3 regions of the Herbaspirillum sp. WKF16 genome follow, and region 1 is predicted to be linked to each of the others. Evidence: predicted binding sites of a transcription regulator. Region 1 holds the regulator's gene; each other region holds the start of a gene.

Region 1 (9,905 bases):
CAGCGCCGCGAACAGGTACATCTCGCCGCGTTGCACGGCGGTCAGTGGCAGCACCTGGTCCAGCACCAGAGCGCACAGCAGGCCCGCCAGCGGGCACACGGCGGCGCCCACCAGGCCGATGTGCCAGCTCCTGAAACTGATGTCGAGCATGCGCACGCCCAGCGAGAACAGCATGACGGGAATGCTGGCCTCGCCCAGCAGCTTCATTGCCGAGAACAGCGGGCCGGGGAGACTGACGCGCAACACCGCGCACAGCACGCCCAGGATCATGGCCAGCATGATGGGACTGGAGAGCAGCCGCAGCAGCGAACCCGGACGCTGCTCGCGGCCGGTCTGGATCATCTTCACGCACAGCGAAAAGTAGATGAAGGTGGAAGCTGTAAACAGCGCCACCGCCGCCGGCAGCGCCTCCTGGCCGAACGCCAGCAGGAGCAGCGGCAGGCCCATGTTGCCGCCGTTGTTGTACATCATCGGCGGCAGGAAGGTGCGCTTGTCGTAGCCCAGCGCGCGCGCCACGGGCCAGGCCAGCAGGCCCGAGCCGAGCGAGATCAGCACGCTGGCCAGGATCAGCCAGCCGTTATGGTAGAGGTCGAAGGACTTGGACGACAGCGCGCTGAAGATCATCAGCGGCGCCAGCGCCTCCATCGAAACGCGATTGACCGAGGCCATGTCCATGCGCACCACCTCGCCGCGCCAGCGGGCGTAGCCGTAACCCATGGCGATGATGGCGAACACCGGCAGGATGATGGAGGCGATGCGTTCGATCAGGTCCATTGCGTTGCGGCTGGTTTGGTCCGCCGGTTATTTGCTGAGCAGGCGCTTTTCCGCCCGCAGGATGTTCTCGGAACTGCCGCGCAGTACGACGATGTCGCCGGCCATGAGCAGCGTGTCTTCGGCCGCCGCCACGCGCAGCTTGCCGCGCCGGAGCATGGCGACCTCGGCGCCGCATTGCTGTTGCAGCTCCAGCTCGGAGAGCGTGCGGCCGATGGCGCTGGCGCCGTCGATCAGGGTCACCGACTGCAGGCGCACGTTCATGCCTTCGCCATCGTCATCGGCGTCGGAAGCGCCATGGAAGTAGCCGCGCAGCGAGGCGTAACGCTCGTCGCGCGCATCCTGCACGCGATGCACCACGCGCCGCAGCGGCACGCCCAGCATCACCAGCGCGTGCGAAGCCAGCATCAGGCTGCCTTCGAGCGACTCCGGCACGACCTCGGTGGCGCCGGCGGCGAGCAGCTTGTCGAGGTCGGCGTCGTCGTAGCTGCGCACGATCACCGGCAGCTCGGGCTCCAGCTCGGCGGCGTGATGCAGCACCTTGAGCGCGGAAGGCGTGCTGGCGTAGGTCACCACCAGGGCCGCGGCGCGGTGGATGCCCGCGGCCACCAGGCTTTCGCGGCGCGCGGCGTCGCCGTAGGAGACATTGGCGCCGCCGCTGCGCGCGTCCTGCACCAGCTCGGGGTCGAGCTCCAGCGCGTGGTAGGCGATGCTCTCCTCCTCCAGCAGGCGCGCCAGGCTCTGGCCGCTGCGCCCGAAACCGGCGATGATCACGTGCTTCTGCACGCTCATGGTGCGCGTGGCCAACTGGGTCAGCGCCAGCGATTGCAGCATCCACTCGTTGGCCGACAGCTTCATGACGATGGCGTCGGACTTGGCCAGGATGAAAGGCGCGACCAGCATCGACAGCACCATCGCCGCCAGGATCGCTTGGATCAGCAGGGGGTCGATCAGCTTGAGCGCGCCCGCCTGGTTGAGCAGCACGAAGCCGAACTCGCCGGCCTGCGCCAGCGCCAGGCCGGTGCGCAGGGCGACGCCGGTGCCCGAGCCGAACAGCCGCGCCAGCGCCGCGATCAGGCCGAACTTGAGCAGCACCGGCCCGGTCAGCAGGAGCAGCACCATGAACCAGTGGTCGATCAGGGTGCGCACGTTGAGCAGCATGCCGATGGTGATGAAGAACAGGCCCAGCAGCACGTCGCGGAAGGACTTGATGTCTTCTTCCACCTGGTGCTTGAACTCGGTCTCGGAAATGAGCATGCCGGCGATGAAGGCGCCCAGCGCCAGCGACAGGCCGGCCTTCTCGGTGATCCAGGCCGCGCCCAGGGTGATCAGCAGGAGGTTCAGCATGAACAGTTCCTGCGAGCGGCGCTTGACCACGATCTTGAACCAGCCGCGCATGAGCTTGTGACCGAAGAACAGCAGCAGCGCCAGCACCACCATGGCCTTGGCCACGGCCCAGCCCAGCGTGACCATCAGGTTGCCGGAATTGTTGGCCAGCGCCGGCACCACGATCAGCAGCGGCACCAGCGCCAGATCCTGGAACAGCAGCACGCCGAGGATGCGGCGGCCGTGTTCGGTCTCCAGTTCGAGCCGTTCGGTAAGCAGCTTGGAGACGATGGCGGTGGACGACATGGTGAGCGCGCCGCCCAGCGCGAAGGCGCCCTGCCAGCTGATGGCGGCGACCTGCGGCAGATACCAGGCCACCAGCCAGCCGAACACCATGGTCACGGCGATGGTGGCGACGACCTGCGCCACGCCCAGCCCGAAGACGATGTGGCGCATCGCCGAGAGCTTGTTGAGCGAGAACTCCAGGCCGATGGAGAACATCAGGAACACCACGCCGAACTCGGCCAGGGCATGCGTGGTTTCGTTGTCTTCTGCGAATCCCAGGCCGTGCGGGCCGATCACGATGCCCACCACCAGGTAGCCCAGCATGGGCGGCAGGTGCATCATGCGGAAGGCGACCACGCCGAACACCGCCGCGGCCAGCAGGAAGAGGGTCAGTTCCAGTCCGGAAAACATGTATGGATGATTCGCTGCTTGTTATATGGGGTGGGCTGAACCGGTTCGCATCCGCAAAGCGAGAAACATGCCCGTGGGATGCGCCACTGGTTGCGGCGCAACCGGGCGACGCCGGACAGGCCCGCGAATCCCTCCATCGCCGTCGTGCTGCGGCGCAACGCCGGGCAGCATCGCCCGCTCGTCAATCGGGCACTCCCTTACATCTGGCAAGTTTTTTGCTTTGCTAATTCGTTTATACTTCGGTTATGAGTGTAACCGATGACAAAACCACGCCCGCATCTTTTTCGGCCGGGGACGCCCGCCGCGCCATCGAACTGGCGCGCCAGACCCTGCAGATCGAAGCCGATGCCATCCTCGCGCTGAAAAACCGCCTGTCCGACGACAGCACCGAACCGCTGGCCCAGGCCGTACGTCTCTTGATGGAATGCCGCGGCCGCGCGGTGGTCTCGGGCATCGGCAAGTCCGGCCACATCGGCCGCAAGATCGCCGCGACCCTGGCCTCCACCGGCACCCCTTCGCTGTTCATGCATCCGGCCGAAGCCGCCCATGGCGACCTCGGCATGGTGACGCCGAAAGACGTCTTCATCGCCATTTCCAACTCCGGCGAAACCGCCGAGCTGCTGGCCATCGTCCCCATCGTCAAGCGCATGGGAGCGGTCATCATCGGCATGACCGGCAATGACGAATCGAGCCTGGCGAAGATGTCGGCCGTGCACCTCAACGTCGGGGTGGACAAGGAAGCCTGTACCCTGAACCTGGCGCCCACGGCCAGCACCACGGCCACGCTGGCCATGGGCGACGCGCTGGCGGTGTCGCTGCTGGACGCGCGCGGCTTCATGGAAGAAGATTTCGCGCGCTCCCACCCGGGCGGCGCGCTCGGCCGCCGCCTGCTGACCCACGTGCGCGACGTCATGCGCAGCGGCGAGGCGATCCCGGCGGTGCGCCCCGATGTCTCGCTGTCGGCCGCGCTGATGGAAATCACGCGCAAGGGCATGGCCATGACCGCGGTGGTCGACGATGACTTCCGCCCGATCGGCGTGTTCACCGACGGCGACCTGCGCCGCCTGCTGGAACGCGGCCACGATTTCAGCAAGTTCTCCATCGCCGACGTCATGCATGCCGGCCCGCGCACCGTGAACCAGGACCAGCTGGCGGTGGACGCCGTGCAGCTGATGGAAGAATTCCGCATCAACCAGTTGCTGGTGACCGATGCGCAGGGCGTGCTGACCGGCGCGCTGCACATCCACGACCTGACCCGCGCCAAGGTGATCTGATGACAGCCGCGCCCGCCAGCCCGTTCGCCAGCACCTTCGACGCCGCCGTCCTGGCCAGGGCCGCGACGACGCGGCTGATGATCTTCGACGTCGACGGCGTGCTGACCGACGGCGGTCTGTTCTATGGCGAAGACGGCGAGTCGGTGAAACGCTTCAACGCGCTGGACGGCCACGGCATCAAGATGATGCAGCAGTTCGGCACGGCTGCGGCCATCATCACCGCGCGCCAGTCGCCGTTCGTGCTGCGCCGGGCCAAGGACCTGGGCATCGCCCACGTGTTCCAGGGCGTGCACGACAAGCGCCAGGCCTTCGAACAGCTGCTGCAGCACACCGGCCTTGCGGCCGCCGACTGCGGCTACCTGGGCGACGATGTCATCGACCTGCCGGTGCTCACGCGCGTCGGCTTCAAGGCCTGCGTGGCCAACGGCCACCGCGAGGTCAAGCTGCGCAGCGATTACGTGACCACGGCCACCGGCGGCAACGGCGCGGTGCGCGAAGTCTGCGACCTGGTGCTGGCCGCGCAGGGCAACTACGAGGCGGCGCTGGCGCCGTACCTGGCATGAGCAACCGCAGCGGCGAACGCGCGGCCGCACGCATCCGCCTGGGCGTGATCCTGGTGACGCTGGTCGCGCTGGCGCTGGGCAGCTTCTGGGTGCTGCAGGTATTGCGCACCGACGGCGACCGGCAACTGGTCGAGCGACCGCGCAGCAAACCCGACTACTACCTGGAAAACTTCAGCTACGTGAAGCTGGGGCCGACCGGGCTGCCGCGCTACGACGTGGCCGGCCTCAAGATGGTCCACTTCCCCGCCGACGATTCCTTTGAAATCACCAAGCCGGTGGTGCACAGCCTGGACAAGGAAAAGCCGCCGATGGAGTTGTATTCGGACACCGCCCGCGTGACCGACGACCAGAGCAAGATCCACATGTACGGCAACGCCAACGCCATCCGCGGCGCGGCCAATGGACGCGACCCAATGCACTTGGTGTCGGAATACCTGTTGCTGCTGCCGGACGACGAAGTGGTCAAGACCGACAAGCCGGTGGTGATGACCATGGGCACCACCCGCCTCTCCGGGGTGGGCATGACCGCCAACAACGCCACGCAGGTGGTGCAGTTGTTCGGCAACGTGCGCGGCCACTACGAACCGGCGCCGAAAAAACGCTGAGCCTCCATTACAACAAGATCGAACAGACCCGACCAGACAGGAATCTATGAAACGCTCATTCTTATTGCCGCTGTTGCTGTTGGCCGCCGCATGCGGCGTGGCGCGCGCCGAGAAGGCCGACACCACCAAGCCGACCAATATCGAGGCCGACCAGATGGTGTACGACGATGTACGCCAGGTGAAGACCTTCACCGGCAATGTGGTGCTCACGCGCGGCACGCTGCTGATCAAGGCCGGCCGCGTGGTGCTGACCACCGACCAGTACGGCTACGAATACGCGGTGCTGTATGCCGCGCAAGGTGCGCTGGCCAGCTTCCGCCAGAAGCGCGACGGCGGCCCTGACCTGTGGATCGAAGGCCAGGCCGAGCGCATTGAATACTCCGAACAGACCGAGATTTCCAAGCTGTTCAACCGCGCCCACATCCAGCGCATGGACGGCAAGCGCGTCACCGACGAGGTCAACGGCGAGTTCATCTCCTACGACAGCCGCGCCGAGTTCTATTCGGTCAACAACTCCGCCAGCGGCGAGAGCAAGCCTGGGGCCGGCCGCATCACCGCGGTGATCCAGCCGAAGAACCCGCCGCCGGCGCAAGCGGCGCCGCAACCGCAACCCGCGCAACCGGCCCAGCCCGGGAAGGGCCAATAAGATGGTGAGCTCGCTGGTCGTCCGCGGACTGAAGAAAAGCTATGGCGCGCGCCAGGTGGTGCGCGACGTGTCGATGGAAGTCAAGAGCGGCGAAGTGGTCGGCCTGCTGGGGCCCAACGGCGCCGGCAAGACCACCTCGTTCTACATGATCGTCGGCCTGGTGCCGTCCGACGGCGGCGAGATCGACCTGGACGGCGCCGCCATCTCGCGCCTGCCGATCCACCAGCGCGCCACGCTGGGCCTGTCCTACCTGCCGCAGGAAGCCTCGGTGTTCCGCAAGCTCTCGGTGGAAGACAACATCCGCGCGGTGCTGGAACTGCGCCGCGAAAACGGCAAGCCATTGTCGCGCGACGAGATCGAGGGCCGCCTGAACAACCTGTTGCACGAGCTGCAGATCGAGAAGCTGCGCGACAGCCAGGCGCTGTCGCTGTCGGGCGGCGAACGCCGCCGCGTCGAGATCGCCCGCGCGCTGGCCACCGACCCGCGCTTCGTGCTGCTGGACGAGCCCTTCGCCGGTATCGACCCGATCGCCGTGATCGAGATCCAGCGCATCGTGCGCTTCCTGAAGGAGCGCGGCATCGGCGTGCTGATCACCGACCACAACGTGCGCGAGACGCTGGGCATCTGCGACCGCGCCTACATCATCAACCAGGGAACGGTGCTGGCCAGCGGCAGCCCGGACGACATCATCGCCAACGAATCGGTGCGACGCGTCTACCTGGGCGAACACTTCCGCATGTGAGCGCGGCGCCAGACCGCGACACTGCACCACCCCACACGCAAGAACGCAACCACAGCCGGCCACGCGGCTTCCTGAACGCCAGATGAAACAGTCGCTCCAGTTACGCACCTCGCAGCACCTGGCATTGACGCCGCAATTGCAGCAGTCGATCAGGCTGCTGCAACTGTCGACGCTGGAACTGCACCAGGAACTGGAACAGATCCTCTCCGACAATCCGCTGCTCGAGCGCCTCGACGATGCGCTCGACAACTCGGTGCGCCTCTTGGCCGACGGCGCGATCTCGGCGACGCCCTCCTCCGGCGTCGCCGAGACCGCCGGCGAGGCCGCGGCCGAACCGGCTGCGCCCGGCGGCGACGGCGAGGCCAACTTCGAGCACCAGGACAACACGCCCGACAACAGCGTCAGCGGCGAGTCCGACTGGAGCTTCGACGACGTCGCGCGCAACGGCAAGTCTTCCGACGACGAAGACGCCCGGCCGCAGCTCGAAGCGCACGAGATCACCCTGCGCGAACACCTGCTGGAGCAGATCCGCCTCACCGCGCGCACGCTGCGCGACCGCGCGCTGCTGGAACTGCTGACCGACGCGCTCGACGACAGCGGTTACCTGGAAGAGCCGCTGGAAGACATCCTCTCGCGCCTGCCCGAAGAACTGGGCGTCGACCTCGATGAGCTCTCGATCTCGCTCAAGCTGCTGCAGAGCCTGGACCCGGCCGGCGTCGGCGCGCGCAGCCCCAGCGAATGCCTGGCGCTGCAGATCCGGCGCATGCCCAAGGTGGCCTTCGTGACACGCCGGCTGGCGCTGAAGATCGTCGAGGATTACCTGCCGCTGTTCGCCCAGCGCGACTTCAACAAGATCAAGAAGGCGCTCGACTGCGACGACGAAGACCTGCGCGAGGCGCAGGCCGTGATCCGCCAATGCCGCCCGCACCCGGGCGCGGAATTCGCGCGCGACGCCTCCGACTACGTGGTGCCGGACGTGATTGTCAGGCAAACAAAGAACGGCTGGCAGGTGCTGCTGAACCATGACGTGATGCCCAAGCTGCGCGTCAATGCGATGTACGCCAGCGCGCTGAAGCAGTCCAAAGGCGAAGTTTCCCTCACGTCACAGCTGCAGGAAGCCAAGTGGCTGATCAAAAACATGCGGCAGCGCTTCGATACGATTTTGCGAGTCGCACAGGCAATTGTCGAACGTCAAAGAAACTTCTTTTCGCATGGCGCTGTCGCCATGCGGCCCCTTGTGCTGCGTGAAATTGCTGATACACTGGGTCTACACGAGAGCACAATCTCTCGCGTGACAACTCAGAAATACATGCTGACGCCACATGGCATGTTCGAGTTGAAATACTTCTTCGGCAGCCACGTCGCGACGGAAACCGGAGGCGAAGCATCCTCCACTGCGATCCGGGCGCTGATCAAACAGTTGATAGGAGCAGAAAACCCCCAGACCCCATTATCCGATAGCAAGATTGCGGATATGCTGGCAGAACAAGGCATGGTGGTCGCGCGACGTACCGTCGCAAAATACCGCGAAGTGCTGAAAATTCCGCCGGTAAATCTCCGCAAATCCCTCTGAGCTTTCTCAGTTTTTCTGTAGTACTTTGCAGCCGTCGCTGTGTTCAGGCATCAGTCCATGCCCTTAGACACAAACGCTGTGCTATCCGGTGTATCGGATGAGGTGCACGAACCTCCAGTGACTTCACGATAGGAGTGTTGTATGAATCTGACCATCAGTGGACATCACCTCGAACTGACCCCCGCCATCCGGGAATACGTGCAGAGCAAGCTGGCACGGATCAAGCGCCATTTCGACAATGTGATCGACGTCAGCGTCATCCTGAGCGTAGACAAACTGACAGAGAAGGAAAAGCGCCAAAAGGCGGAAATCAACGTCCACATCAAGGGGAAGGATCTGCACGCGGAGAGCATCGCCCACGACCTGTACGCGGCGATCGACGCGCTGATCGACAAGCTCGACCGCCAGGTCATCAAGCACAAGGACCGGCTGCAGGAGCACCATTCCATGGCCAAGCGCCTGCCGGAAGACACGGCTGAGGCGGCTGGCGCGGCCGGCGCATAAGGCGCGGCAAACGCGGACCTGGATCCGCCATCACGAGGAAAGGGCGCGCAAGCGCCCTTTTTCATTTCCGCCACGCAATTTCTCGTGCGATCGCCGCCAGGAGATGTTGCAAACGATTTAAATAATATGTGGCGAGCCGCAAGTTCGCGCCGGTCATGCGCGACATTGGCAGCCCCTTCTTGAAGGCAGCTCCCGCGCCCCAATCTTGGAATTGAAGCAAGCAGAAGCCGCCCTTGCCCTCCACTGTCCAGCAGGCAACAAGGACGTGCGAAGATGCGCCGGCGCGCCCCGCTTTCAAACGCGAATGCCGGCTTTTCCCTATAATGTCGGCAATCAACCCATTTTTTAAGGCATAGCCATGAGCGACGTCCAATCCTGGATCAAAGAAACCGTCACCCAAAATCCCGTCGTGCTGTTCATGAAGGGCACCGCGCAATTCCCGCAATGCGGTTTCTCGGGCAAGGCCATCCAGCTGCTCAAGGCCAGCGGCGCCGAGAACATCGTGACCGTGAATGTGCTGGAAAGCCCGGACGTGCGCCAGGGCATCAAGGAATACTCGAACTGGCCCACCATTCCCCAGCTGTACGTCAAGGGTGAGTTCATCGGCGGCTCGGACATCATGAACGAGATGTACTCTTCCGGCGAATTGCAGACCCTGATCAAGGGCTGATTTCCCGCCCCTGTTTCATTGACTCTCCCCCTCCGCACCGCATGCCGCGCCAGCGCCTGATCATCGCCATTACCGGCGCGACGGGCGCGATCTACGGCGTGCGGCTGCTGCAGCACCTGCGCGGCCATGCGCAGGTCGAGACGCACCTGCTGGTGTCGGACGCCGGCGTACTCAATCTCCACCAGGAACTCGAACTCGGCCGCAAGGACGTCGAAGCGCTGGCCGACGTGGTGCATAACGCACGCGACGTCGGCGCCTCGATCGCCAGCGGCTCGTTCGCCTCGGCCGGCATGATCGTCGCCCCTTGCTCGATGAAGACGCTGGCGTCGGTGGCCCATGGCCTGTCCGACAACCTGATCACGCGCGCCGCCGACGTGGTGCTGAAAGAGCGCCGCCGCCTGGTGCTGATGGTGCGCGAGACGCCCTTCAACCTGGCTCACCTGCGCAACATGACCGCCGTCACCGAAATGGGCGGCGTGATCTTCCCGCCGCTGCCGGGCTTCTACCATCGGCCGCAATCGCTGGAAGAGATGGT
Region 2 (9,905 bases), 160 kb from region 1:
GCGGCCGTAGTCCTTCTCGACCTCGGCGAAGGCGCGGGCGATGGACTCGGGATTGCCGAGGTCGATCTGCACCGGCGCCGCCTTGTGGCCGCCCGCGACCAGCGCGTCGGCGGTCTTGGCCGCCGCTTCCAGGTTGATGTCGGCCACCAGGATGGTGTAGCCCTTGGCCGCCAGTTGCTCGCAGATGCTGGCGCCGATGCCCATGGCTCCGCCCGTCACGAACGCCACGCGGGCGCCGCTATCGCTTTGATTCATGTTGTCTCCGTGGATGATGGCGGCCCCGGGGATGGGGGGGAATGGGGCCGCCGTTTTTTTAAGTCGTTACCTTGTCGGTGATCTGCCTCGGAGTGACTTGGATGAAGAGGTCAGAGGAAGCCGATGGAAATCCATGGCACGAAGGCCACCACCAAGAGCGCGATCACCAGCGCGGCGAGATAGCCCCACACGCGGTTGAACACGCCGTCGGGTGATACCTTGCCGATCGCGCAGGCGGCATAGAAGCCGACGCCGAAGGGCGGCGCGAACAGGCCGATGCCCATGGCCAGGATCACCACCATGGCGTAGTGCACGTCGTGCACGCCCAGCGAGCGCGCCACCGGGAACAGCAGCGGGCCGAACAGGACGATCGCGGGGATGCCTTCCAGCAGGCTGCCCAGCACGATGAAGATGACGATGGTGATCAGCAGGAAGCCCACGCCGCCGCCCGGCACGCCCTGCATCAGGGCCACCAGCTTGGCCGAGAAGCCGGACTGCGTCAGCGCCCAGGCCATCGAGGTGGCCATGCCGATGATCAGCAGGATGGCGCCCGAGAGCGCGGCCGATTCGATCAGCATCGGATAGAGGCGCTTGAAATTGAGGTGCCTCATGAACAGGTGCATCACCAGGCCGACCACGATGGTGTAGGCCACGCCGATGGTCGCCACTTCAGTGGCCGTGGCCACGCCTTCGATGACCGCCACGCGGATCAGCATCGGCAGCGCCAGCGCCGGAATGGCGGCGATCATGGTCTTGACGATCAGCGACATCGGCGCGCGCTTGACGTCGGGCATCGGTTCGCGGCGGGCGCGCATCCAGCACACCACGGCGATGGCGATGGTGGCGATGGCCGCCGGCATCAGGCCGCCGATGAACAGCGCCGTGATCGACACGCTGCAGACCGCGCCGATGGTGATCAGCACCAGGCTGGGCGGAATGGTTTCGGTCATGGCGCCCGAGGACGAGAGCAGCGCCACCAGTTCTTCGGGCTTGGAGCCGCGCTTCTTCATCTCCGGGAACAGCGCCGGGGCGATCGCGGCCATGTCGGCCGCCTTCGAGCCGGAGATGCCCGAGACCAGGAACATCGCGCCCAGCAGCACATATTGCAGGCCGCCGCGCACGTGGCCCAGCAGCGAGGCCATGAAATCGATCAGCGTCTTGGCCAGGCCCGACATTTCCAGCAGCGAGCCCAGCAGCACGAACAGCGGCACCGACAGCAGGATCAGGCTGGACATGCCCTCGTCCATGCGGCTGACCACGATCATCAGCGGCGCGCTGGTGGCCAGCGCGAGGTAGGCCATGGTCGCCGTGCCGAAGGCGAAGGCGATGGGAATGCCGCCGGCCACGCACACGCCGATCAGCAGCACGAAGAAGATGATCAGGTTGTAGTTGCCCATGGCCAGCAGCGCCGGCTTGGCCAGCCAGAGGCCGCCGCCGATCACCGCCACCACCGCCAGCGCCGAGAGCAGGAGGCGCAGGCTGGTCACCGCCGCCATGCGCGAGACCGCCGCCAGCAGCATCAGGATGGCGCCCACCGGCAGGGCCGCGGCGCGCAATCCGTCAGGGATTTCCAGGGCCGGCGTGGTGATCGCCATCTGTTCCACCGAGTGATCCACCGCGGGGTGGATCACCATCAGCACGAAGATGCAGACCACCAGGGCCGCGACCGTTTCCAGCCAGACGCGGCCCTTCTCCGAACATTTGTTGATGATGGCGGTCAGCCGCATGTGCTCCCCGCGATCCAGCGCCAGCACGGCGCCCAGCATGGAGAGCCAGATGAACAGGATCGAAGCCAGTTCATCGGACCAGACCAGCGGGTCGTGCAGCGCGTAGCGGTAAATGACGCCGGTCAACAGCACCACCGTCTCGGCCACGACCAGCGCGGCGGCGACGGCGCCGACCACATGCATCACCATGCGGTTCAACGCCACCAGCGCGCGCGCGGCCGGGTTCATGTTTACCGGCTCGCGGTAACTCATTGCAGCTTCCATCATCAACCTCCCGGACGTTTAGGCCAGCTTGCCGGTGTACTTTTCCAGCAGGGCCCAGGGCTCGTCGCCGAACTTCTTCTTCCACTCGGCATAGAAGCCGGCGCTGCGCAGCTTGGCGCGGAAGGAGTCGGCGTCGATGTCGTTGAAGGCCAGGCCCTTGCCCTTCATCTCGCCCACCAGCGAGTCGTTGAGCTTGCGCACGTCGGCGCGCTGGTTGATGCCGGCTTCATTGATGGCGCGGGTCATGACGTCCTGCAGGTCCTTGGGCAGCTTCTCGAAGGACTTCTTGTTGCCCAGGAACCAGAAACCGTCCCACATGTGGTTGGTGATGGAGCAATACTTCTGCACTTCGTACAGCTTGGCGGTGGAGATGATCGCCAGCGGGTTCTCCTGGCCTTCGACGATCTTGGTCTGCAGCGCCGAATAGACTTCGGCGAAGTTGATCGAGGTCGGGGCCGATTCGACGGCGCGGAACATCGAGGTCCACAGCGGGCTCGGCGGCACGCGCAGCTTCATGCCCTTCAGGTCGTCGGCGCTCTTGATCGGCCTGGTGCTGTTGGTGATCTGGCGGTAGCCGTTGTCCCAGATCTTTTCAAAGGCGAACAGGGTCGACTTGGATTCGATCTGCTTGCGCACGTGCACGCCCAGCTCGCCGTCCATGGCGGCCCAGACCTGGTCGTAGTCCTTGAAGGCGAAGCCGATGCCGGAGATCTGCGCGGCCGGCACCAGGGTGCCCAGGATCAGCGGCGACAGCGTGAAGAAATCGATCGCGCCGGCGCGCACCTGCGACAGCATGTCGGTATCGGTGCCCAGCTGGTTGTTGGGGTACAGCTGCAGTTCGATGCGGCCCTTGGAATCGGCCGCGATCTTGGCCGCCATCTCCTTGGCGCGCACGTTCATCGGGTGCGACACCGGCAGGTTGTTGGCGTACTTGAAAGTGAATTCGGCGGCGTGGGCGGAAGTCCCGTACAGGCCGGTGGCGGCGGCGGCCGAGGCCACCGATGCGGTCTTCAGAAAAGAACGGCGCGTGATCTTGCCAGTGGGATGTCCCATCTGTTTATCTCCTGTTTGTAGTTATATGAAAATTGCTGAACCCGGGGCTTCCCGTTGTTTTCAACACTGCCTGTGCCACGACAGAGCAATTTGGATGCCAAGCCGCCGACCGGTCGTCGGCGCCGCGGGCGTCTCCTCCCTGTCGCCGGCATTGCGCCTGTATTCTCTGCGATAAGGGCGGCCCTGTACAAGGGCGCGGGCCGCTCCCGCGACAATTTATTTGATGGGAATTGATGCGACACCTGTCGCACAAGTGTCGCATCGGTGTCGCACCGGACGACAGGTGTACACCCGGCCGCAGCGGACGATTCCATGCTGCGGCGCAATGACTTACGTTAACGTAAAGTCGTGATATCTTGAGTGCGTCGGCCACGGCCACGCCAGCGCCGACAGCATCGAGACCCTGCAGCAACTATAAGTAAAACCATGAAAACGCGAGAACCGGCGCGGCTTTGCGCCGGCCTCGCAGGAGACGGGCAATACCGCTGCCGGCCAACCGCCGGCGGTCCATGCGACAGCCTGCGCATGCGAGCGACCAGCGCACCGCATGCGCGTGCCGCGCGTGGCACCGATTTTGCATATTGCCCTGGCGTGAACCGGAGCGCATGACGCTTTAACTTGCATGACCTGCAAGAGATGCGTTCCATCGACTAGTCTTACAAGGACCTACAACATGACTGCTTCTGCATCCGCACCCTGCATTACCGGCTGGCATCATTCCCAATTCGGCAAGCTTGACGGCATCGATCCCGAAGTGCTGATCGGCCAGGTCGCCAAGGCCGCCATCGAGCACGCCGGCCTGCAACCGGAAGACATCGATTCCGTCCACGTCGGCACCTTCAACGCCGGCTTCCTGTACCAGGACTTCCCCTCTTCGCTGGTGTTCAACAGCCTGCCGCAGCTGCGCTTCAAGCCGGCCGTGCGCCTGGAGAACGCCTGCGCCACCGGCTCGGCCGCGATCCATTCGGGCCTGCAATCGATCAAGGCCGGCGAGTCGAAGCACGTGCTGGTGATCGGCTTCGAGAAGATGACCGAGCTGGCCACGCCGCAGGTCGGCGAGGTGCTGCTCAAGGCCTGCTACGCCAAGGAAGAGGCCGGCATCCCCGGCGGCTTCGCCGGCGTGTTCGGCAAGATCGCGCAGAGCTACTTCGACCGCTTCGGCGACCAGTCCGACGCGCTGGCGATGATCGCCGCCAAGAACCACAAGAACGGCATGTCCAATCCGTACGCCCACATGCGCCGCGACTTCGGTTTCGATTTCTGCCGCAACGTGTCCGACAAGAACCCGTACGTGGCCGGCCCACTGAAGCGCACCGACTGCTCGCTGGTCTCCGACGGCGCCGCCGCCATGGTGATCAGCGCCGCCGATGCCGCCCGGTCCATGCCGCGCGCCGTGCAGTTCCGCGCGGCGGTGCACGTCAACGACTACCTGCCCCTGTCGCGCCGCGACGCCACCCGCTTCGAGGCCGCAGAGCTGGCCTGGAAGCAGGCGCTGGGCAACGCCCGTCTGTCGCTGGGCGACCTGTCGCTGGTGGAAACCCACGACTGCTTCACCGTCGCCGAACTGCTGGAATACGAGGCGATGGGCCTGGCGCCGCACGGCCAGGGCGCGCGCGTGATCGCCGAGGGCATCACCGCCAAGGACGGCAAGCTGCCCGTCAATCCTTCGGGCGGCCTGAAATCCAAGGGCCACCCGGTGGGCGCCACCGGCGTGTCGATGCACGTGATGGCGGCGATGCAGGCCGCGCATGACGCCGGCGACATGCAGATCGCCAACGCCAGGTACGCCGGCGTGTTCAACATGGGCGGCGCGGCGGTGGCCAACTACGTCAGCATCCTGGAACGCATCCACTGATCGCTCCACGCACTTCCCGCCCGCCGCACCCGGCGGGCGGCCTGCAGCACCTCGGCATCAACGCAACAAGACAAGAAAAGCAACGCCAATTTCAATTAGAACGAGTGAGACGATGTTAAAGAAAGTCATGAACCTGGGCCGCCTGCTATCCGACGTGGCGCGCCGCTTTCCCGACGAGCCCGGCCTGATCCTCAGCCGCGGCGGCGCCAACGGTGACGACAGGGTCATCACCTGGAAGCAGATCAACGACCGCGTGGATGCCCTCGCCCACGCGCTGGCCAAGCGCGGCGTGAAGAAGGGCGAGAAGATGCTGGTCCATTCGCGCAACAACCAGCAGATCTTCGAGAGCGCCTGGGCGGCGTTCAAGCTGGGCATGGTCTGGGTTCCGACCAACTTCCGCATCACGCCGCCCGAGGCGGCCTACCTGGGCCAGTCCAGCGGCGCTTGCGTCATGGTCTACGACCAGGGCTTCGGCAACTATGTCGACGCCGTCAAGGCCGCCTCGCCGGTGCTGGAACACGTGATCGCGCTGGCCGATCCGCGTCCGGGCGAACTGGACTTCGAGGCCCTGGTGGCAGAAGCCGGCGGCCGTCCCTTCGACGAGGTCGAGGTCGACTACGAAGACCCGATGTGGTTCTTCTACACCTCCGGCACCACCGGCCACCCCAAGGCCGGCATGCTCTCGCACGGCCAGATGGCCTTCGTCGTGACCAACCACCTGGCCGACCTGATGCCGGGGCTGAACCATCTGTCACGCTCGCTGGTGGTGGCGCCGCTGTCGCATGGCGCCGGCATCCACGCGGTGATCAACACCGCGCGCGGCGCGGCCAGCATCCTGCTGTCGTCGGAACGCCTGGTGGTGGAAGAAGCCTGGCAACTGGTCGAGAAATACAAGGTGGACAACATGTTCACCGTGCCCACCATCGTCAAGATCCTGGTGGAGGATGAATCGGTCGACCGCTACGACCACTCCTCGCTGAAGCACGTGATCTACGCCGGCGCGCCGATGTACCGCGCCGACCAGGTGTATGCGCTCAAGAAGCTGGGCCGCGTATTGGTGCAGTACTACGGCCTGGGCGAAGTGACCGGCAACATCACCTTCCTGCCGCCCTACATGCACTTCGAGGACGACGCCCATCCGCAGGCGCGCGTGGGCACCTGCGGCATGCCGCGCACCGGCATGGAGATCGCCATCCTGGACGACAGCGGCAAGAAGCTGGCGCCGTTCGAGACCGGCGAGATCTGCGTGCGCGGCCCGGCGGTGTTCATGGGCTACCACAACAACCCCGACGCCAACGCCAAGGCCTTCAAGCATGACTGGTTCCATACCGGCGACCTCGGCCACGTGGACCAGGACGGCTTCCTCTACATCACCGGCCGCTCTTCCGACATGTACATCTCGGGCGGCTCCAACGTCTATCCGCGCGAGATCGAGGAAGCGCTGCTGACCCACCCGGCGGTGTCGGAAGTGGCGGTGCTGGGCGTGCCCGATCCCAAGTGGGGCGAGAGCGGCCTGGCGGTGATCGTCTGCAAACCCGGCCAGCAGGCCGGCGGCGAGGCGCTGCTGGCGCACCTGGAGGAACGCATCGGCAAGTACAAGTGGCCGCGCCGCTTCGTGTTCTGGGAAACCATGCCCAAGTCGGGCTACGGCAAGATCGTCAAGAAGCAGATCAAGGCCCTGCTCGAAGAGAAAGGAGACTACCGCCTATGAAACTCTCGAGCAAACCCGCGGGCGACAGCACCGGCTTCGTCGAGGTGCGCAAATTCCTGCACGCAGGCCAGCAGAGCTATCCGCGCACGCTGGACCTGGAGGCCGACCCGGCCGAGGAACTGCGCATCACGCTGGCCCCGGGCACCATGGTGGGCGAAGCCTTGCGCCGCGTGCTTGCGCGCTACGGCCAGCGCGGCGGGGTGGGCCGCATGTGCGGCGGCACCGCGCGCCGCCTGCACTACCATCGCATCGAAAACACCCGGGACAAGAACCGCCCGTATGACTACGGCCCGCCGCATGTGCTGGAGGGCGCGATCACTTTCGTGACCGGCGCCATCACGGTGGGCCAGAACCCTGAAGGAAAGGTATTATTGCATTGCCATTCCGGTTTCATCGATGGCGATGGCGCCATCCACGGCGGCCATCTGCTGCTTGATACGGTGGAAGTGGGCGACGATCCGCTCATCATCCGCCTTTGCCTGTTTTCCCGAGGCGCCTTCGTCGTCAACAGCGATGAAGAGACGCACTTCAGTCTATTGCATCCGACACCCATGGAATCATGATGACGAACCTAGCCAATACCAATATCAACGAGACAGACGACAACATCCAGGTAGAAGAAGGCACCCTGGGCAAGCTGGTCATGGCCCGCCTGAAACCCAACCAGGACATGACCGAGAGCGTGGAAGCCCTGTGCCGCCAGCACGGCATGCAGACCGCCATCGTGCGCGGCGCCATCGGCAGCCTGATCGACGCCCACCTGCAATACTCGACCCCGACCGGCCTGCGCCGCATGGAAATCAACGGCCCCGGCGTGGAGATCCTGAACGTGTTCGGCGAGATCGGTTTCTCGGACGGCAAGTCCAACCCCAATCCGCTGCAGGGCGTGGTGGCCGACACCGACGGCAAGATCTTCGCCGGCCGTTTCGTGCGCGGCGCCAATCTCTCCTTCATCACCATCGAGATCACGCTGCAGGAGTGGATCCCGGCGAAGGTGCGCGAGGCCGTTCCGGCCTGATCGCCCTCCCCGCTGCCGCTTTCCCGCGCGACAAAGACAAAAGGAGCAGGCCGGTTGCCCGGCATGCTCCTTTTCTCATTGCCTGCCGAACGCGTCAGGCGTGCAGTTTCATTTCCGCTTCGCGCTCGATCGTCTGCTCCGCGACCCGCGCCTCCTCTTCCGACAGCAGGCCGCCTTCCCACTTGGCCACCACCGCCGAGGCGATCGAGTTGCCCACGGCGTTGGTGGCGGAGCGCCCCATGTCGAGGAAGGTGTCGATGCCCAGGATCACCAGGAGGCCCGCTTCCGGGATATTGAACTGGTGCAGCGTGGCGGCGATCACCACCAGCGAGGCGCGCGGCACGCCGGCGATGCCCTTGGAGGTCAGCATCAGCACCAGCATCATGGTGATCTGGGTGGACAACGGCATGTGGATGCCGTAGGCCTGGGCGATGAACAGCGTGGCGAAGGTGCAGTAGATCATCGAGCCGTCGAGGTTGAAGGAGTAACCCATCGGCATGACGAAGCTGGAGATCTTGCGCTTGACGCCGAAGCGGTCCAGCGCGTCGAGCAACTTGGGATAGGCCGCTTCCGAACTGGCCGTGGCGAACGCCAGCAGGAAGGCTTCCTTGATCAGCGCCAGCAGGTGGAAGATGCGCTTCTTGAGGAACACGAAGCCGGCGGCGATCAGCAGCACCCACAGCAGCACCAGCGACAGGTAGAAGTCGCGCATGAAGACCGCGAAGCTGACCAGGATGTCCAGGCCGTTGACGGCGACGGTGGCGGCCATCGCCGCGAACACCGCGACCGGCGCGAATTTCATTACGTAGCCGGTGATCTTGAGCATGGCGTGCGACAGGTCGTCCACCACCGCCAGCAGGTTCTTGCCGCGCTCGCCCAGCGCGGCCAGCGCGATGCCGAAGAACATGGAGAACACCACGATCTGCAGGATCTCGTTCTGCGCCATGGCCTCGGCCACCGACTTGGGCACCAGGTGGTTGAAGAATTCCTTGACCGTGAACTTGCCGGTGGCCAGGCCCGCGCCGGCCGCGTCCGGCGGCGGCAGCGCCACGCCGGCGCCCGGCTGCAGCAGGTTGGCCATCAGCATGCCCAGCGCCAGCGACACCAGCGAGGCCGCCAGGAACCAGCCCAGCGACTTGCCGAAGATGCGGCCCACCGACTTGGCGTCGCCCATGTGGGCGATGCCCACCACCAGGGTGGAGAACACCAGCGGCGCGATCACCATCTTGATCAGGCGCAGGAACATGTCGGAGGCGATGGAAATGTAGCCGGCCAGCTCCTTGGCTTCGGTCTTGTCGTACTGGCTGAAGATCAGGTAGCCGGCCAGGATGCCCAGCAGCATGGCGGCGAAGATGTAGGCGGCGGGTGGGATGCGTTTTGTCATGTGTTCTCCTGCGGCGGATCACGGCCGCTGTGGCCGGTCCGATGGGCGAGCTTGATGAGGGGCCGGTCGCTGGCGGCTTGCCGATTGCGGTTAGACAGGGCCGGGACGGATTGTTCGGTGTGGCCACCGGGTTTCCGGTGAGAAATCTTTCCCGGACTTTTCCCGCCAAGCGATAAAAAAGGACGAAGCTTATTGATTTATGGGGCCGCGCGTCAAGCCGGATACGGGCAAACCGGCCAAAGATGCCATTCCTGCCACAAAAAAAGCCCCGCATCGCGGGGCTTGTTGTTGAGGCGCAATAAAACGCGCGGTCTCAGGCACGTCCTTGCAGCGCGGCGTCCAGCAACTCGATCCAATGCCGCACCGGCGTATCGGTGCCGGATTGCAGGTGCGTCACGCAGCCGATGTTGCCGGTGACGATCATGTCCGGGTCGGTGGCGGCCAGGTTCCTGAGCTTGTTGTCGCGCAGCTGGTAGGACAGCTCCGGCTGCAGCACCGAGTAAGTGCCGGCCGAACCGCAGCACAGGTGGCTGTCGGCGCACAGCTGCACCTCCACGCCGGCCGCGCGTAGGATGGACTCGACCTTGCCGCGGATCTTCTGGCCATGCTGCAGCGTGCACGGCGGATGGTAGGCCACG
Region 3 (9,905 bases), 2.4 Mb from region 1:
GCGAACCTGCAGCGCGGCCTCGCGGACGGGGCCATCAGTCATGAAAAGGAAGGGCGGCCATGAAGACGCAAGGTCCATGGATCCTGGTGGTCGACGATTCGGCCACCAGCCGGGTCATGATAGGGCGGCAGCTGGGCCGGCTCGGCTGCCGGGCAGAGTACGCCGAGGACGGCCGTTCCGCGCTGGCGGCGCTTGAGGCGCGGCAATACCAGATGGTGCTGCTGGATTGCTACCTGCCCGACGTGAACGGCTATGAGGTGGCGCGCCAGGTGCGCGCGCGGGAGGGCGACGGCGCCGACGGCTATACGCCTCTGATCGGCATCTCCGCCGAAGCGGATGCCGCCCATGTGCGCCTGTGCCTGGACAGCGGCATGGACGGCATCCTTGGCAAGCCCCTGCCGCCGGAGGAACTCAGGAAGTTGCTCTTGCTGTGGTGCGACCACGAAGCCGGCGCGCCGCTTGCCGGCGGCAACGACCGGCAATCCGAGGAGGCGACGGATCTGGACGCGCTGTTCCACGCCACATCGCTGCAGGATCTTGCCGACATGCGCAGCGCGCGTGAAGCCGCCGACCTGGCTGCGCTGAGGCGCCTGGCGCACCGCATGAAGGGCGCGGCCCTGATCCTGGGACGTGCGCAAACGGTCTTGCAACTGGAGCGCATCGAAGCGGCAGCGCGCGAGGGCGCGACCGATCTCATGGCCATCGATGCCCTGATCGCAGCGCTGGAGGCTGCGCTGCAGGCGTAAGCCCAAGCGGATGCGCATGAATGAAAAAGCCCGGCTGCCACCGGGCTTTCTTCTTACCGGCGGATGTTCTGCGGGTGAATCACGCGCCTACCCACGGCAAGCCGGTCTTGCACCAGCCCTCGATCGTCTTGCGATGCCCCTCGGCGTCCTTGTTGCCCTCGAAGCCTTCCACGATGTCGAAGCAATTGCGGTAGCCGTTTTCGGTGGCGAGCTTGGCCGCGTGCTTGGAGCGCACGCCCGAGCGGCACAGGAACAGCAGCACCTCATCGGGGCCGGCGGCTTGCTTCAGCTGTTCCAGGAACAGCGGATTGGGTTTGCCCTCCGGGTAGAGGTTCCATTGCACGAAGAGGTGCTGATCGGCGGGGATCTGCACCATGCCGACCCAGTCGCGTTCGGCCTTGGTACGCACGTCCACCAGCTTGATCGCCGGGTTGCCCTGGATCAAGGCGAAGGCTTCGCGCGGGGTGACCGCGCCGCGGTAGGGGAGTTGCCCATCCTGGGCGCGTTGGCCGGCGGTGGAGAGGATTTGTTCGGTAGTCATGGCGTGCTCGTTGTCTGGTCGATGGCCCTTGGCCGGGTAAAAACAGGATGCAGGAAAACGATAAGGGCTAAAAGATATAAATTTGAAACCAATTTCAGAAAATCAACAAATTCCTTTTTGGCGCATGCATACGCTCATTTCGAGGGCGAAGTGCACATCAATGGTGCGCAACTTGGTTCGCACATAATTGGTGCATTTAAATGGTGCATTTTTGATGTTATGCACTAAAATAATGCATATGTGACGTCGGTATGCACTCAAGGGAACGGCCGTCCGCCTTGCACTCCCTAAAATATTCCATCGCCTGCGCCCGTCAAAGGCCGGTGGCATGGAATCTGCTATCATCCGCGACTGAGTTCGGCGCAAGACCGTTGTATCAAATGCAAAGATCCAGTCGCAGAAAACGGCTCAACATCCAAATTTATACTACTTCCTCGTTTTAGGAGATTCGCATGGCAAGGACGGCCGCAGAGGTTTTGAAGATGGTGAAGGACAACGAAGTCAAGTTTGTCGACTTCCGTTTCGCTGACACCCGTGGCAAGGAACAGCACGTGACCGTGCCTGTTTCGCATTTCGACATCGACAAGTTCGAATCCGGTCACGCCTTCGACGGCTCGTCGATTGCCGGCTGGAAGGGCATCGAAGCCTCCGACATGCTGCTGATCCCGGACCCGAATACCGCCAACATCGACCCGTTCATGGAAGAAACCACGCTGTTCATGCAGTGTGACGTGATCGAGCCGTCCGACGGCAAGGGCTACGACCGCGACCCGCGTTCCATCGCCAAGCGCGCTGAAGCCTACCTGAAGTCGACCGGCCTGGGCGACACCGCCTACTTCGGCCCGGAACCTGAATTCTTCATCTTCGACGGCGTGCGCTGGGGCGCGGACATGTCCGGCTCCTTCGTCAAGATCGATTCCGAAGAAGCTTCCTGGAGCACCGGCGAGAAGATCGAAGGCGGCAACTCCGGCCATCGTCCGACCGTCAAGGGCGGCTACTTCCCGGTTCCCCCGGTCGACAGCTTCCAGGACATGCGTTCGGAAATGTCCCTGATCATCGAATCCCTGGGCATCCCCGTCGAAGTGCACCACCACGAAGTGGCCGGCGCCGGCCAGAACGAGCTGGGCACCAAGTTCTCGACCCTGGTCGAGCGCGCCGACTGGACCCAGACCATGAAGTACGTGATCTGGAACGTCGCCCACACCTACGGCAAGACCGCAACCTTCATGCCGAAGCCTTTGGTCGGCGACAACGGTTCGGGCATGCACGTGCACCAATCCGTGTGGAAGGATGGCAAGAACCTGTTCGCAGGCGACGGCTACGCCGGCCTGTCGGAATTCGCGCTGTACTACATCGGCGGCATCATCAAGCACGCCAAGGCGCTCAACGCGATCACCAACCCCGGCACCAACTCGTACAAGCGTCTGGTTCCCGGCTTTGAAGCACCGGTCAAGCTGGCCTACTCGGCACGCAACCGCTCGGCTTCGATCCGTATCCCGCACGTGGCGAACCCGAAGGGCCGCCGTATCGAAACCCGTTTCCCGGATCCCCTGGCCAACCCGTACCTGTGCTTCGCAGCGCTGCTGATGGCAGGCCTGGACGGCGTGCAGAACAAGATCCACCCGGGCGAAGCCGCCACCAAGGACCTGTACCACCTGCCGCCGGAAGAAGACAAGCTGATCCCGACCGTGTGCTCCTCGCTGGATGAAGCGCTGGACAACCTGAACAAGGATCGCGAGTTCCTGACCCGCGGCGGCGTCTTCACCGACAGCATGATCGACGCTTACATCGACCTGAAGATGCAGGAAGTCCAACGCTTCCGCATGACCACGCATCCGATCGAATTCGATATGTACTACTCGCTGTAATCGAATGAGTGTCTGAAAAAAAGGGGAAGCTTGCTTCCCCTTTTTGTTTATGCGCAGCCGCAACGCAAGCCCTTCGGTCATACCGGAGAAGAGTTTGTGGAGGTTGCGATGAGATGGCTGAACGGAACAATGGCGGCGACCCTGCTGGCCGGCGCGTTGGCGGCGCATGCGGCCGACCTGTATGTGTGCGCGGGCGGCGCCGCGCCCGAATACCGCGACCATGCTTCGGCAGCGGATTGCCGCAAGATCGCGCCGGCGCCCATCGGCATGATCGGCGCCGGCAAGGCGGCTGCAGCGGCGGCGACATCGCCGGAGAAGGGCGCGCGCGATGACGGGAAGGCCGCGTTGCGCGTTCGTTTGGCGAGCGAACGCCGAAGGCTGGACGCGCTGAAGCGCGAATACAACGGCGGCCGGCCCGAGCGGCGCGGCGACGAACGCAACTACGCCCGATACCAGGAGCGCAGCGCCGCCCTGGAGACCGCGATCGCCGCCGGCCGGGCGCAGGTGGAGGCGCTGGAACGGCAGCTGGAGCGCTGAGCTGTCAAGGCGTCAGGCCTTGCCCGAAACTTGCTAGAGAAGGGCATGACGACATGCGGCCGGCGACGCCGGCCGCGACAACGATTTTCAGGACCTGCGATATTCGGATGAAGATAAATTTCCCCTCGCTCGACGGCCTCGACCTGCTGGCCTCGGCGGTGATCATTCTCGATGCCCAGGGCGGCATCGTCTACGCCAATGCGGCCGCCGAGAACCTGCTGGAGAGCTCGTTCAAGGTGCTGTCGCAGCAGAAGCTGTCGGAGCTGTTCCTCAACGGCAAGGAGCTCTCTGCGCTGTTCTACCAGGCCATCGAGCACCAGTTCGCCGACAAGCGGCTGGACCTGGTGCTGGAGCGCGCCAACCGCGAGCCGCTGCAGGTGCACACTATCGTCACGCCGCTGGACAGTCCCGACATGCCGGTGCTGCTGGAGCTGCGCGAGAACGTCCAGCAACTCAAGCTGGACCGCGAAGAGCGCATGTTCGACCAGAGCCAGGCCAACAAGGAGCTCATCCGCAACCTGGCGCACGAGATCAAGAACCCGCTGGGCGGCATCCGCGGCGCCGCGCAACTGCTGGAGCTGGAGCTGCCCGAGCGTCACCTGAAGGAGCTGCGCGAATACACCCAGGTCATCATCAAGGAGGCCGATCGCCTGCAGACCCTGGTCGACCGCCTGCTGGCGCCGCACCGCCATCCGCACATCGTGGGCGACGTCAACATCCACGAGGTGTGCGAGCGCGTGCGCAGCCTGGTCATGGCCGAGTTCCCGCAGGGCCTGGCGATCAAGCGCGACTACGACCTCTCCATTCCGGAATTCCGCGGCGACAAGGAACAGCTGATCCAGGCCGTGCTCAACATCGTGCACAACGCCGCGCAAGCCCTGGCCGAGCGCATCCGCGCCGGCGACGGCGAGCTGATCCTGCGTACGCGCGTGTCGCGCCAGGTGACGCTGTCCAAGGTCCGATACAGGCTGGCACTAGACTTGCATATCATCGATAACGGTCCGGGCATCCCTCCGGATATCCAGGAACGGATCTTCTATCCGCTGGTATCCGGACGCGAGGGAGGCAGCGGGCTGGGGCTGACGCTGGCGCAAACCTTCGTCCACCAGCACATGGGTGTGATCGAGTGCGACAGCCGGCCGGGCTGCACCGATTTCAGAATACTTATACCGCTGCCGTGAGCCGATGGCCGCAGGCAGCGCGCCAAAAACCGGCGTGATGGGGAACAGCCCGTCATCGGGGGCGCGGCACGGCGCCGAAAGCGCCGCCGCCGCGGAAGCATCAACAGCATGACCAACGCAGGAAAAAGTTATTTATGAAGCCAATCTGGATTGTTGACGACGACGAATCGATACGCTGGGTACTCGAAAAAGCCCTGGCCCGAGAAAATCTCGCCACGCAGAGTTTTTCCAGCGCACGCGATGCCATGGCCGCCCTGCAGTCGGGCACGCCGCAAGTCCTGGTCTCCGACATCCGCATGCCGGGCGCCTCGGGCCTGGAGCTGCTGCAGACCATCAAGGCCAAGCATCCCGGCATCCCGGTCATCATCATCACCGCTTTCTCCGACCTCGACTCGGCGGTCTCGGCCTTCCAGGGCGGCGCCTTCGAATACCTGGCCAAGCCCTTCGACGTCGACAAGGCAGTCGAACTGATCCGCCGCGCGCTCGACGAGAGCCTGCGCGAAACCGACATCGAGCAGTCCGCTGCGCAGACGCCCGAGATCCTGGGCCAGGCGCCCGCCATGCAGGATGTATTCCGCGCCATCGGCCGGCTGTCGCAATCCAACGTGACCGTGCTGATCACCGGCGAATCCGGTTCCGGCAAGGAGCTGGTGGCGCGCGCGCTGCACAAGCACAGCCCGCGTGCGTCGCAGCCCTTCGTGGCGCTCAACACCGCTGCCATTCCGAAGGACCTGCTGGAATCCGAACTGTTCGGCCACGAGCGCGGCGCCTTCACCGGCGCCCAGGCGATGCGGCGCGGCCGCTTCGAACAGGCCGAGGGCGGCACGCTGTTCCTCGACGAAATCGGCGACATGCCGCTGGATCTGCAAACGCGCCTCCTGCGCGTGCTGTCGGACGGCCACTTCTATCGCGTCGGCGGCCATCAGTCGCTCAAGGCCAACGTGCGCGTGATCGCCGCGACCCACCAGAACCTTGAGCAGCGCGTGCGCGAGGGCCTGTTCCGCGAGGACTTGTACCACCGCCTGAACGTGATCCGCCTGCGCCTGCCCAGCCTGCGCGAGCGCAACGAAGACATTCCCATCCTGGCCCGCTACTTCCTGGCGCAGAGCGCGCGCCAGCTGGGCGTGGAAGCCAAGCGGCTGTCGCCGCAGGCGATGCAGTTCCTGTCGCAGCTGGAGTTCCCCGGCAACGTGCGCCAACTGGAAAACCTGTGCAACTGGATCACCGTGATGGCGCCTGGCCAGACGGTGGAAATCAAGGACCTGCCGCAAGACCTGATCGAGGAACGCGCACACGCGCCGCAGCCGGCGCAGACCGTGTCGGCTCCGGCATCGGCCGCGCCGGCGTCGGCTGTCGCGGTTCCCGTCGAGAGCGCCCACGCCGAGCTTGCCGGCGCCAGCTGGATCTCGCTGCTGGAGAGCGAGGCTGCCCAGATGCTGGCGCAGGAACAGCCGGAGGTGATGGACATCCTTGGCCGCCAGTTCGAGGCCGCCCTGATCAAGATCGCGCTCAAGCACACCCACGGCCGCAAGAACGACGCCGCGGTGCGCCTGGGCATCGGCCGCAACACCATCACCCGCAAGATCCAGGAACTGGGGATCGGCGGCGCCGAGGACGACTGAGCAAGGCAGGGAGGGCCGTCCGTGCGCCGCTGCGCGGATGGCCGATGAGGGGGAAGGCAGCGGCTTGAAAAAGAAATGGCCCGGATCGCATTGCGACCCGGGCCATTTTTATTTGCATGCGCCGCGTGCGGCGGCGCATGCGTGCGATCAGCGCAGGCGCAGCACGGTGCGCGCGGCGATGGTTGCGATCAGGCTCAGCACGGCGCCGAAGATCACGAAGTAGCTCACCGACAGCTTGTTGCCCGTGAAGTCGATCAGCCAGGTGATGATCAGGCCGGCGAAGCCGCCGAAGATGGTCACCGCGATGTTATACGCCAGCGACATGCCGGTGCCGCGCGTGGCCACCGGGAAGATGTCGGCCAGCAGCGCCGGCATCGCCGCGAAGTACATGGTCATCAGCACGCCGATCACGATCTGCAGCAGCAGCAGGTTCACGAAGCCTGGCGAGTTGGTCAGGAACACGAACATCGGATAGGTCAGCACGATGTACAGCGCGCTGCTGGCGATCATGAAGGGCGTGCGGCCGATCTTGTCGGACCAGGCGCCCACCAGCGGCGAGCCGATGAACATGATCAGGCCGGCCACCGAGGTGGCGGCGAACGAGGACCAGGCCGGCAGGCCCAGCTGCTTGACCGCGTAGGTCGGGATGTACAGCGACAGGTAGACCGAGACGGTGGCCATGATCACGCTGCCCGAGCCGATCAGCAGGCGCAGCTTCTGGCTGGCGAAGGTGTCGCGCAGCGGGGCATCGGTGCGCTCCTTGGAGTCCTTGAACTCGGGCGCTTCGTCCAGGTGGCGGCGGATGTAGATGCCGGCCGGTGCGATCAGCAGGCCGAACACGAACGGCACGCGCCAACCCCAGGAGGCCAGCTGTTCAGGCGTGAGCATGTTGTTGAGCACAGCGCCGAAGATGGCCGCCAGCAGCAGGCTGATGCCCTGGCTTGCGACCTGCCAGCTGGAGAAGAAGCCGCGACGGTGCGGCGCGTGTTCCACCAGGAAGGCGGTCGAGCTGCCGAACTCGCCGCCGGCCGAGAAGCCCTGGATCATCTTGCCCAGCGCAACGCCGGCCGGCGCCAGCAGGCCGATGGTTTCATAGTTGGGCATGAAGGCGATCATCGCGGTGCCGATGGTCATCAGCACGATGGACATCATCAGCGCCGACTTGCGGCCCACGCGGTCGGCGTAGGCGCCCAGCACGATGGCGCCCAGCGGACGCATGAAGAAGGAGACGCCGAAGGTGGCGAAGGTCAGCAGCAGCGAAACGGTTTCGTTGTTGGTCGGGAAGAACTGCTTGGCGATCACGACCGCGAAAGCGCCGTAGATGAGGATGTCGAACCATTCGAGCGCATTGCCGATGGACGAGGAAATGATGGCGCGCCGGGCCTGTGGATGCGTGTGTTCTGCCGCCGGCGAAACGGTGGTGCTGGACATGGATTCTCCCTGTTTGAATGATGCCTGTGGATGTGGAGCGGGCTCGCTGGCCTCGCCGGAAGGGATGGATCGATCCACCCGCGTTCATTGTCGATTATTGTCGATTGTCGCTTCGCGGTTCCCGCTCCGAAGTACGGCATGCGCCGATACAGCGGCCGAGCATAGGCGGCGCGCCGCGCGGCTGTCAAGACGGGGCGCCGTCCGATTATCAGGCAACGGGAAAGATCGGCATGATTTTATTCGGACTAAATAATTTGCCGCCGCATGCCGCCCATGCAGTGCGCGCCGACGGCCCCGCGCGAAAGGAATTTTTGCTGCGCCTGCGTTCGGGCTGCGTCAGCTTTCTTTGCCGCCGCCATCCTCTTTCAGCTTGCGCCACAGCGTGGTTCGGCTGATGCCGAGGTGGCGCGCGGCGGCGGCCCGGTTGCCGCGGAAACGCTGCAGCGCGACATGGATATCCTCGACCTCAGCCGCAGGATTTTCAGCGGCGGCATCTCGCGTGAGCGGCAGCGCAGGCGCGACCGCTTGCCGGTCCAGTTCCGGCGCCAGGTGGCGGATCAGCGCCGGCGTGAGCGCTTGCAGCGGCTCGGCCGCCAGCAGCAGCGCCAGGCGCTCCATCACATTGCGCAGCTCACGCACATTGCCCGGCCAGGCGTAATCCTCCAGCACGGCGGCGCAGCGCGCGATCTCGGCCCGCAGGTTGGCGTGCGGTCGCGCATCCAGCGCGGCCAGCGCGTGCTTGAGATGCCACTCGGCCAGCGGCGCAATGTCCTCGCGGCGTTCGCGCAGGGCAGGCAGCCGCAGGCGCAGCACGCCCAGGCGGTAATAGAGGTCGGCGCGGAAGCGCCCCTCGCGCACGCGCGCATCAAGGTCGCAATGGGTGGCGCTGATGATGCGCACGTTCACGGCGATGGGCCGGGTGCCGCCCACGCGCACCACCTCGCGCTCTTCCAGCACGCGCAGCAGGCGCGTCTGCAGCGGCAGCGGCATCTCGCCGATCTCATCCAGGAACAGGGTGCCGCGATTGGCCGCCTCGAACAGCCCGGCGCGTCCGCCGCGGCGTGAACCGGTGAAGGCGCCTTCCTCGTGCCCGAACAACTCCGACTCCAGCAGCGACTCGGCCAGCGCGCCGCAATTCACCGCCACGAACGGGTGCGTCGCTTGCGCCTTGCCCTGCATCAGCGGGTGGGCGCGGTGGATGGCCTGCGCCGCCAGCTCCTTGCCGCTGCCGGTCTCGCCCTGGATCAGCACGGTGGCGGGCGAGCGCGCAAACAGCGTGATCGACTGGCGCACCGCTTCCATCGCCGGCGAGTCGCCGCGCAGGTCCTTGATGTGGTGGCGCGCGCGCAGCGTGTCGGCGGCAACCGGGTTGCGGCCGCGGCTCGATTCCAATTGGGTCAGGCGCGCCAGCTCCAGCGCGTCGTCGAAGGCCTGGCGCACCGACGCAGAGGAATAGATGAACACGCCGAAGAGGCCTGCCTCCTCGGCCAGGTCGGTGATCAGCCCGGCGCCCACCACCGCCTCGATGCCGGACGCCTTGAGGTCGTTGACGACGGCGCGCGCGTCCTCCTCGGTGGCGTAGGTGCGCTGCACGATCTCCAGTCCGAACATCTGCTGGAACTCGGCCAGCGCCGGCATCGGCTCCTGATAGGTGACCAGGCCGATGCGGGCGGTTAGCTTGCGCGCGCGCGCAAGCGCCTGCATCACGTCGAAGCCGCTGGCGCGCGCCACGATTACCGGCACCGGCAGGCGGCTCTTGAGATAGGCGCCGTTGGAGCCGGCCGAGATCACCGCGTCGCAGCGCTCGCTGGCCAGCCGTTCGCGGATGTGGCGCACCGCGTCGTCGAAGCCGAGCTGGATCGGCTCGATCTCGGCCAGCTCGTCGAACTCCAGCGTGATGTCGCGGAACAGCTCCGACAGGCGCGAGACCGATACCGTCCAGATGACGGGTTTGTCGGCGGGGCGATCGGCGGCGTCGC

Evidence for each region. Region 1 encodes sigma-54, which starts transcription at its own class of promoters, with help from an activator protein. Its sites were predicted from a motif close to TGGCANGNAANCTGCTTT; they were not measured.
Region 2: Herbaro_RS17875 (acetyl-CoA acetyltransferase) is a predicted target of sigma-54. The motif match lies at 3,863-3,880, and genes of this name have one in related genera.
Region 3: glnA (type I glutamate--ammonia ligase) is a predicted target of sigma-54. The motif match lies at 1,612-1,629, and genes of this name have one in related genera.

The regions. Positions count from the first base shown of each region.
Region 1 is NZ_CP118632.1:4,112,554-4,122,458, forward strand. Features, by position in the region: gene Herbaro_RS18550 (AEC family transporter) at 1-774, opposite strand, end outside; gene Herbaro_RS18555 (monovalent cation:proton antiporter family protein) at 802-2,793, opposite strand; gene Herbaro_RS18560 (KpsF/GutQ family sugar-phosphate isomerase) at 3,039-4,067, shown strand; gene Herbaro_RS18565 (KdsC family phosphatase) at 4,067-4,630, shown strand; gene lptC (LPS export ABC transporter periplasmic protein LptC) at 4,627-5,235, shown strand; gene lptA (lipopolysaccharide transport periplasmic protein LptA) at 5,282-5,881, shown strand; gene lptB (LPS export ABC transporter ATP-binding protein) at 5,883-6,623, shown strand; gene Herbaro_RS18585 (RNA polymerase factor sigma-54) at 6,706-8,196, shown strand; gene hpf (ribosome hibernation-promoting factor, HPF/YfiA family) at 8,338-8,700, shown strand; gene Herbaro_RS18595 (hypothetical protein) at 8,762-9,073, opposite strand; gene grxD (Grx4 family monothiol glutaredoxin) at 9,059-9,370, shown strand; gene Herbaro_RS18605 (UbiX family flavin prenyltransferase) at 9,412-9,905, shown strand, end outside.
Region 2 is NZ_CP118632.1:3,954,473-3,964,377, forward strand. Features, by position in the region: gene Herbaro_RS17860 (SDR family NAD(P)-dependent oxidoreductase) at 1-255, opposite strand, end outside; gene Herbaro_RS17865 (TRAP transporter large permease) at 366-2,249, opposite strand; gene Herbaro_RS17870 (TRAP transporter substrate-binding protein) at 2,265-3,299, opposite strand; gene Herbaro_RS17875 (acetyl-CoA acetyltransferase) at 3,973-5,154, shown strand; gene Herbaro_RS17880 (acyl-CoA synthetase) at 5,249-6,865, shown strand; gene Herbaro_RS17885 (PCC domain-containing protein) at 6,862-7,428, shown strand; gene Herbaro_RS17890 (PPC domain-containing DNA-binding protein) at 7,425-7,883, shown strand; gene Herbaro_RS17895 (dicarboxylate/amino acid:cation symporter) at 7,978-9,267, opposite strand; gene glcF (glycolate oxidase subunit GlcF) at 9,581-9,905, opposite strand, start outside.
Region 3 is NZ_CP118632.1:1,681,865-1,691,769, forward strand. Features, by position in the region: gene Herbaro_RS07505 (response regulator) at 1-63, shown strand, start outside; gene Herbaro_RS07510 (response regulator) at 60-746, shown strand; gene Herbaro_RS07515 (rhodanese-like domain-containing protein) at 826-1,287, opposite strand; gene glnA (type I glutamate--ammonia ligase) at 1,740-3,155, shown strand; gene Herbaro_RS07525 (DUF4124 domain-containing protein) at 3,285-3,692, shown strand; gene glnL (nitrogen regulation protein NR(II)) at 3,800-4,873, shown strand; gene ntrC (nitrogen regulation protein NR(I)) at 5,008-6,495, shown strand; gene Herbaro_RS07540 (MFS transporter) at 6,643-7,926, opposite strand; gene prpR (propionate catabolism operon regulatory protein PrpR) at 8,263-9,905, opposite strand, start outside.